DNA from 2 places in the Mesobacillus sp. QJM3NY_10 genome. Region 1 is predicted to be linked to the other one. Evidence: predicted binding sites of a transcription regulator. Region 1 holds the regulator's gene; the other holds the start of a gene.
The links. The regulator CtsR, encoded in region 1, represses protease genes until heat stress. The targets are predictions, from matches to a motif close to ATGGTCAATAAAGGTCAAACA.

Region 1 (5,302 bases):
TCGATATGCTTCTGGATTGCCCTGCGCAACGGACGTGCGCCGTATTCCGGATCGTATCCTTCCTCGGAAATCTTCTCTTTTGCCGCCTCTGTCAGCTCTAGTGTGATTTCCTGTTCTTTCAGGCGCTTCACAAGCTGATCGGACATCAATGTCACAATTTCCTTCAAATGCGGCTTTTCAAGTGCATGGAAGACGATGATCTCATCGATACGGTTGAGGAATTCAGGACGGAACGCCTTTTTCAGCTCTTCCATCACTTTGCCCTTCATATCTTTGTAATCCTGTTCGCCATCCTGGATATTGAAACCAACATATTTATTCCGCTTCAACGCTTCAGCTCCGACATTGGATGTCAAGATCATGATTGTATTACGGAAATCGACTGTCCGGCCTTTAGAGTCAGTCAAACGACCATCCTCGAGGACCTGCAGCAAAATATTGAACACATCTGGATGCGCTTTTTCGATTTCATCGAGCAGGATGACGGAATATGGCTTCCTGCGAACCTTCTCAGTCAATTGGCCGCCTTCATCATATCCGACATAGCCTGGAGGTGAACCAACAAGACGGGATGTCGAATGCTTCTCCATGTACTCGGACATATCGACGCGGATCATCGCATCTTCATCCCCAAACATGGACTCTGCCAATGCTCTTGCCAATTCTGTTTTACCAACACCTGTTGGTCCAAGGAAGATGAATGAGCCAATAGGACGTTTCGGGTCCTTCAAGCCTGCACGAGCACGCCTTACTGCCTTGGATACTGCTTTAACCGCTTCATCCTGGCCAATAACACGGGAATGAAGGATTTCCTCAAGGTTCAGCAGTTTATCTGTTTCGGTTTGCGCAAGCTTAGAAACAGGTATATTCGTCCAACTGGACACCACATGAGCGATGTCTTCCACTGTCACTTCACTGTTTTCCTTGCCCTGCTTTTCTTTCCATGATTTCTTCGTATTTTCAAGCTGTTCGCGAAGACGCTGTTCTGTATCTCTTAATGAAGCAGCCTTTTCAAACTCCTGGCTTTGGACAGAAGCATCCTTCTCCTTGCGTACTTCCTCCAGCTTCACCTCAAGCTCCTTAAGGTTTGGCGGAGTGGTATAAGAGCGCAGGCGAACCTTCGAACCAGCTTCATCAATTAAGTCAATCGCTTTATCCGGTAGGAAACGGTCGGAGATGTAGCGATCAGATAATTTTACCGCCGCATCAATTGCTTCATCCGTAATCGATACTCGGTGGTGAGCTTCATAGCGGTCACGAAGCCCCTTCAAAATTTGTACTGACTCTTCCGCAGTTGGCTCATCAACAGTAATCGGCTGGAAACGTCGTTCAAGCGCAGCATCTTTTTCGATGTATTTGCGGTATTCATCAAGAGTGGTCGCGCCGATACACTGCAGTTCACCACGAGCCAATGATGGCTTCAGGATATTGGACGCGTCAATCGCACCCTCTGCTCCGCCGGCACCGATCAGTGTATGAAGCTCATCGATGAAAAGAATGATATTTCCAGCCTGGCGAATTTCATCCATTACCTTCTTAAGGCGGTCTTCAAATTCACCGCGGTATTTAGTCCCGGCAACAACCGTACCCATATCCAGGGTCATGACACGCTTGTCACGGAGGATTTCAGGCACTTCATTGTTTACAATCTGCTGTGCTAACCCTTCAGCAATCGCTGTTTTACCTACACCAGGCTCCCCGATCAAGACAGGGTTGTTCTTCGTCCGGCGGCTTAACACTTCGATGACACGCTGGATTTCCTTGCTGCGGCCGATAACCGGATCAAGGCTGCCTTCCCTGGCGATTACTGTTAAGTCTCTTGCAAGGCTATCAAGTGTAGGAGTATTGGCATTAGCCGTTCCGCCTCCCTGATGACCTGAAGTTTCATTGCTTCCAAGCAGCTGTAAAACCTGCTGGCGCGCTTTGTTCAAGCTTACACCAAGGTTGTTCAGCACTCTTGCAGCCACGCCCTCTCCCTCACGGATCAATCCGAGAAGGATATGTTCTGTGCCTACATAGGAATGGCCCAACTTCCTTGCCTCATCCATGGAAAGCTCGATGACCTTTTTAGCTCTAGGTGTATAGTGGATTGTCTGGGAAGTTTCCTGGCCGCGGCCAATTAGGTTTTCAACTTCCTTCTGGATTTTCTCTGCTCCAAGCCCAAGTCCATAAAGCGCCTTTGCCGCAATGCCCTCTCCCTCACGCACAAGGCCAAGCAAGATGTGTTCTGTACCGATATTGTTATGTCCAAGGCGGATTGCCTCTTCCTGTGCGAGTGCCAATACTTTTTGTGCCCTCTCGGTAAATCGTCCAAACATCATAAGATCATCCTCCTGACTCGTCTTTTGTTTCCATTTTCAATCGTTCTCTTATTAAAGCAGCCCTGCGGATATCCCGTTCATTCGGTCTTAATGGTCCTCCCGCATATTGCTGCAAAAACCCAGGTTGAGTTAATATCATCAATTCATTCAGTATCGATTTTGATATATTTTTTATAAAGCCCATATCTATTCCAAGCCTTAAATCAGAAAGGCAGCGGGCAGCTTCCTTCGTTTCGATGATCCTGCTATTGGCAAGTGTCCCATATGATCGAAACACTCTGTCTTCTAATTGTATGTTCGAAGTCTTCGCTAATGCTTCCCGCGCTGACCTTTCCTGAGATATAATCTGGCTTACAACACTTTTTAAATCGTCTACGATGTCCTCTTCCGATTTTCCGAGTGTGATTTGGTTCGAGATTTGAAAAATATTGCCGAGCGCTTCACTGCCCTCGCCGTAAATACCTCTTACCACCAAACCAAGCTGGTTAATCGCCGGGACGATCCTGTTCATTTGCTGTGTCAACACAAGTCCTGGCAGGTGCATCATCACCGATGCCCTTAGGCCACTGCCCACATTAGTAGGACAACTGGTCAAATAGCCAAACTTCTCATCAAACGCATAATTGACATAGTCCTCAAGCCAGTCATCGATTTCATTTGCAGCCCCTAGAGCCTCACTAAGCTGGAAGCCCGGAAATAAACACTGAATCCTAACATGATCTTCCTCATTGATCATGATACTCACTTCTTCATTTTCAGACAGTAAGACGGCACCATGAACGGAGTTTTCTGCTAGATTCGGACTGATCAAATGCTTCTCGACTAACACCCTTTTCTGCAAAGGCGGAATTTCATCCATTTTGATCATTTCCAACTGACCGAAGGCAGCTATTGGTGTATTACTGGCACGTTCCATGATCGTACCTACCACTGCTTCTGCCTCTCCATTGGTGAACAGCGTCGGAAAGTTATATTCATCAAGATTCCTTGCAAAACGGATACGAGAGCTAAGGACAATGTCTGAATCAGGTCCATCATCACTCATCCAGGAGCTGACAGCCTGATTGATAAACTTCTCCAATGACAAGGCTACTCCCCTCCCTCTTGACCTGCTGACAATTTCCTTTCAAGTTCCCTGATCTGGTCCCTTTTCTCAGCAGCTTTCTCAAATTCCTCTGCCAAAATTAAGTCTTTCAGGGTTAGCTTAAGCTGATCGATTGTCTTCCTTACATGAAGGTCCCCGCCGACTCTTTTAGGGATTTTTCCATTATGCATGGAATTACCACTATGGAGCCTCCTTACAATCGGGGTAAGCTGTTCACGAAAAGCATCATAGCAAGTCGCACAGCCAAAACGGCCTACTTTCACAAACTGCGGAAACGTCATTGAACATTGCGGGCACTGGGCAACTTGCTCAGCTTCAAAGGGTTCCTTTTTCTGTGCCGGAAAAGCAGGTTCCATATTCAACAATCCGGCAAGTAAGCTATTGATCGAAAAAGCAGGGCCGTTGTTCATCATAAACAGTTCGCCTTTTTCTTGTGCGCATATTTCACACAAGTGCAATTCCGTTTTTTCTCCATTTGAATAATTCGTGAAGTGCAGCGTTGCCGGCCTTTGATTACACTCTTGGCAGATCATGCCCTCACCTCTTCATCTGCTTTGATATTATTTATACTTCAATGCCATAAGCATTGCCTTCAACATTCTCGCACGCAACTCATCACGCTGCGGCAGCTCTATATACAGGACGGACCTGTCAAGCACACTCAGCATGATCTTCGCCTCGCGGTCAGTGACTACATCTTCCTCAACAAGCCGGAAAATGACATGCTCAGCGCTGCTTTGCGGAATTCGTGTCTGAATCAAAGACAGTAAATCATCAATCAAATGTGCATGATCATAAGCCTGGACTTTGATGATACGGATGTAGCCACCGCCACCCCGTTTACTCTCAACAAGATAGCCCCGTTCAATCGTGAACCTTGTATTGATGACATAATTGATCTGGGACGGCACGCACTGAAATTTATCGGCGATTTCACTTCGTTTGATTTCAACGATGTCCTTATCGCTCATTTCTAAAACCTGCTTAAGGTAATGTTCTATGATGTCCGATATATTCCTCACTAAACCTCCCCCAATCTGACTTTGACTATATTTGACTTTAATTATACAAAAAATTTTTTTTTGGTGCAATGAATGCATCCTGAATTATATTCGCCAAAATTATGTATGCCAAAACATGACAATAAGGGGTGTGTTGGTTATTATACCCATTTTGTAACATGTGGAAACTTGTATCTGAACACATCAATGAAAAATTTGTTCAGAACCAGCTTTAATGCGAAGGAGTCCGTGCCTAACCAGCATTTCCATCCATATTACATAAGCATTCTTTCACGAAAAACATTAAATTCTGGTATATTTTATTTTTTGAGGGACTCACCTGTGCCTGTATTAGTGCTACCACTAACTCAATAAATTGCCAAAAAATATAACGATAGCTAAAAATGCAGATAACCCTAAAGTCATGATGATCGTCGAAAAACTCCTGGTCATACCCTTCCAATCCACCATACCTGCCATCCCTGTAAGCCCTGTTATAAAAGTCAGCAAGGTTACATATAAAAGCAGAACGAATGGATGCCTGCCTAATATGGTGTAATCAATAGGCCCTGTGGAGGAAGCTAAGAAAAATAGTAAGACCCAGATTGTTGAAAAGATGAATGACCAAAAATTCAATTGCTTACTCATTTAGTTCCTCCTATTAGTCTTTTCATATCAATGAAACGGACCTGTTATCCCAATCACTCTTTTAAAAAACTAAAAGTAATTAGATCTTTATAATGATCGTAGAATAACTGGGAAGATCAGAAATGTGCTCTGATTGTTAAATAGATTCCACAAAAAAAGCGTTAATCCTTCTTGGATCAACGCACTAGGAGTTTAGAGTACAAGCACCTACTTGTCTAAAGGTGCCT
Region 2 (3,316 bases), 1.3 Mb from region 1:
ACGGCCGCGCATATTACGGATCAGCCAGAGAGCAAGACCAGTCACAATAAGTGTTACGCCGACAGTTTTAATATCAGCTAATCTCATCTCGATAAAATCCCCGAATAGTACGCCAATGACCCCTGCTGGAATTGTCCCAACAATCAAATAGATGATGAACATGAAATCCGACTTTGCCTCAGAGTCTTTAGTTTTAAGATATGCAATTCCATTAACTATTAACCGGATAATATCGGCTCTGTAAATTAGCAAAACAGCAAATAGTGAAGCAGTATTCATCAAAAGAGCAAAGCTCATACCTTCAATATTTAGGTTAAAAAAATGCTCTGCTATTTCAAGGTGTCCGCTGGATGAAACAGGAATTGGTTCGGTAATTCCCTGGAATAAACCTAGAAATATGTATTTAAGCAATTCATAGAAATTTTCCATATCGTTTTGATTTCCTCCGTTTTTTTTAAAATGAGACTAGATTCACTTCGAGAATTGTACAGCGCCAGCGCCTAGGTAATTTTCAGGCACACTGGGCGGTGTTTTAGGCGGGCACCGCTTGTGAGGCTGACGAGGTGCTCCTGCTTTTTTTCTCATACACACTAATGTACCGTATAACCCTTTTTTTTGGAAGGATAAATTATGCATAAATACTTTATTTAAATCAGTAAATAATAAAATTGCCGGAATACTTTAATGAAGGAGGAAGGCAAATGGGTCAAAGTCATCAATTCCGTGCCGGACAAAAGGCACCGAATAATGGTATTTATATTGAAATTGGAGAAACAGGCAGCAATGTCAACAACCCGCAAAAAATCAAACTTAAAGCTGGGGACCGTTTTCCGGAAAACTCCAACCACAACCGCCACTGGACTTACATGCCAAAGTTTAAATAAACTACATTTAGGTCAACCAGGACAAAAGCATTTTCCGGAATGAAATTTATACTGTCATTAAAGCCATCCCAGTGCGGATGGCTTTACTAATTGGGAATTTTTATTATAATATAATTAAAGGTCAAAAAAGGTCAAAGGAGTGGTTGGGCGTGGATTTAAATAAAATGACAGAAAGCTTGCAGAACGCATTTGTATCAGCCCAGACCCTGGCTGTTCAACATAATCACCAGGAAGTAGATGATACGCACCTGTTGCTTGCCTTATTTGAACAGGACGGCAATCTGGCTGAAACTTTGCTTACTGGAATCGGACTGAATCTGGATAATGTTAAAGAAGCATTAAATCTTACCCTGTCAAAGAAACCTCAAGTCTCGGGGAGTGGTGTAGAACAGGGGAAGTTATATATTACCGCAACGCTGCAAAAGGTTTTGGCACAAGCGGAAAAGGAAATGAAACAATTTGAAGATGACTATTTATCGGTAGAACATGTTTTGTTGGCTGCGCTTGAGATTCCTGGCTCTGAATCAGGCGGAGCAATGAGGAAATTAGGGGTTAGCAGAGAAAAATTATTAGCAAGAATCAAAGAGGTTAGGGGGAACCAGAGAGTGACTTCACAAAACCCAGAAGCTACTTATGAAGTGTTAAAAAAATATGGCCGCGACCTTGTGGAGGAAGTCCGGGCGGGAAAGGTTGACCCGGTAATCGGCAGGGATAGTGAAATTCGCAATGTCATCCGCATTCTCTCAAGGAAGACAAAAAACAACCCTGTTTTGATCGGGGAGCCGGGTGTAGGAAAGACAGCTATTGTAGAAGGGCTTGCACAGAGGATTGTGCGCAAGGATGTTCCAGAGGGCTTAAAGGATAAGACGGTTTTTGCGCTGGACATGAGCGCGCTGATAGCGGGCGCGAAATTCCGGGGCGAATTTGAAGAGAGATTAAAAGCTGTCCTCAATGAAGTGAAAAAGAGCGAAGGCAAAATCCTGTTGTTCATTGATGAACTCCATACCATTGTTGGGGCGGGTAAGACTGAGGGTGCAATGGATGCCGGGAATATGCTGAAGCCAATGCTTGCGCGCGGGGAACTTCATTGTATTGGTGCAACAACTCTCGATGAACACCGGAAATACATTGAAAAAGACCCAGCGCTGGAACGCCGCTTCCAGCAGGTATTGGTTAAAGAACCAGATGTCGAGGATACCGTGTCAATTTTAAGAGGATTGAAGGAAAGGTTTGAAATCCACCATGGAGTCAATATCCATGACCGCGCAATAGTGGCTGCTGCTGCATTGTCAGATCGATACATCACAGACCGATTCTTGCCAGACAAGGCGATTGACCTTGTAGATGAAGCTTGCGCGATGATCCGTACAGAAATTGACTCAATGCCGACTGAGCTTGATGAAGTGACTAGAAGGGTCATGCAGCTGGAAATTGAAGAAGCTGCGTTAACTAAGGAGAAAGATGATGCAAGCCGAGTGCGCCTTGAAACTCTTCGTAAGGAGCTTGCCAACTTGAGGGAAAAAGCAAATGCAATGAAGTCAAGGTGGCAGAAAGAAAAAGAAGGCATCCAAAAGGTTCAGGAACAGCGTGAGCTGCTGGAAAGACTTCGGCGAGAACTTGAAAAAGCTGAAAATGACTATGATTTAAATAAGGCTGCTGAACTTAGGCATGGCCGTATTCCTTCTCTTGAAAAAGAACTCAAGGCACTTGAGCTGGAAGTTAGCAAAAATGAAGGCGAGAGGCTCCTTCGGGAAGAAGTGACTGAAGAGGAAATAGCATCAATTGTCTCAAGGTGGACAGGCATACCAGTGATGAAGCTTGTTGAAGGAGAGCGGGAAAAGCTTCTAAAGCTAGAAAGCATTCTCCATGAACGGGTTGTCGGACAGGATGAAGCAGTATCACTCGTATCCGACGCGGTCCTCAGAGCCAGAGCTGGCATCAAGGATCCTAATAGGCCAATTGGGTCTTTCATTTTCCTAGGTCCTACCGGAGTAGGTAAAACAGAGCTGGCTAAGACGCTTGCTCAGTCTTTGTTTGATAGTGAAGAACATATCATTCGAATCGACATGTCTGAGTATATGGAAAAACATGCAGTATCAAGGCTGATTGGGGCACCTCCAGGATATGTAGGTTATGAAGAAGGCGGCCAGCTGACAGAAGCGGTCAGAAGGAATCCATATTCGGTCATCCTCCTCGATGAAGTGGAGAAAGCACATCCTGAAGTCTTCAATATCCTATTGCAGATGCTGGATGATGGACGGGTAACGGACTCACAAGGTAGAATGGTCGATTTTAAGAATACGGTCATTATTATGACGTCCAATATTGGCTCGCATTACTTGCTTGACCGGCAGGGTGGAGAAGATGAAATCTCTTCTGAAACCAGGGATCTAGTAATGGCCCAGCTTCGCGGCCATTTCCGTCCAGAATTT

Region 2: the regulator CtsR is predicted to act here: its motif matches at 1,002-1,022, upstream of clpB (ATP-dependent chaperone ClpB).

Annotation. Positions count from the first base shown of each region.
Region 1 is NZ_CM149675.1:108,030-113,331, reverse strand. It holds gene clpC (ATP-dependent protease ATP-binding subunit ClpC) at 1-2,321, opposite strand, end outside; gene AC0VX7_RS00570 (protein arginine kinase) at 2,326-3,408, opposite strand; gene AC0VX7_RS00565 (UvrB/UvrC motif-containing protein) at 3,411-3,959, opposite strand; gene AC0VX7_RS00560 (CtsR family transcriptional regulator) at 3,987-4,448, opposite strand; gene AC0VX7_RS00555 (hypothetical protein) at 4,791-5,075, opposite strand.
Region 2 is NZ_CM149675.1:1,389,125-1,392,440, forward strand. It holds gene AC0VX7_RS06925 (undecaprenyl-diphosphate phosphatase) at 1-429, opposite strand, end outside; gene AC0VX7_RS06930 (YjzC family protein) at 702-884, shown strand; gene clpB (ATP-dependent chaperone ClpB) at 1,034-3,316, shown strand, end outside.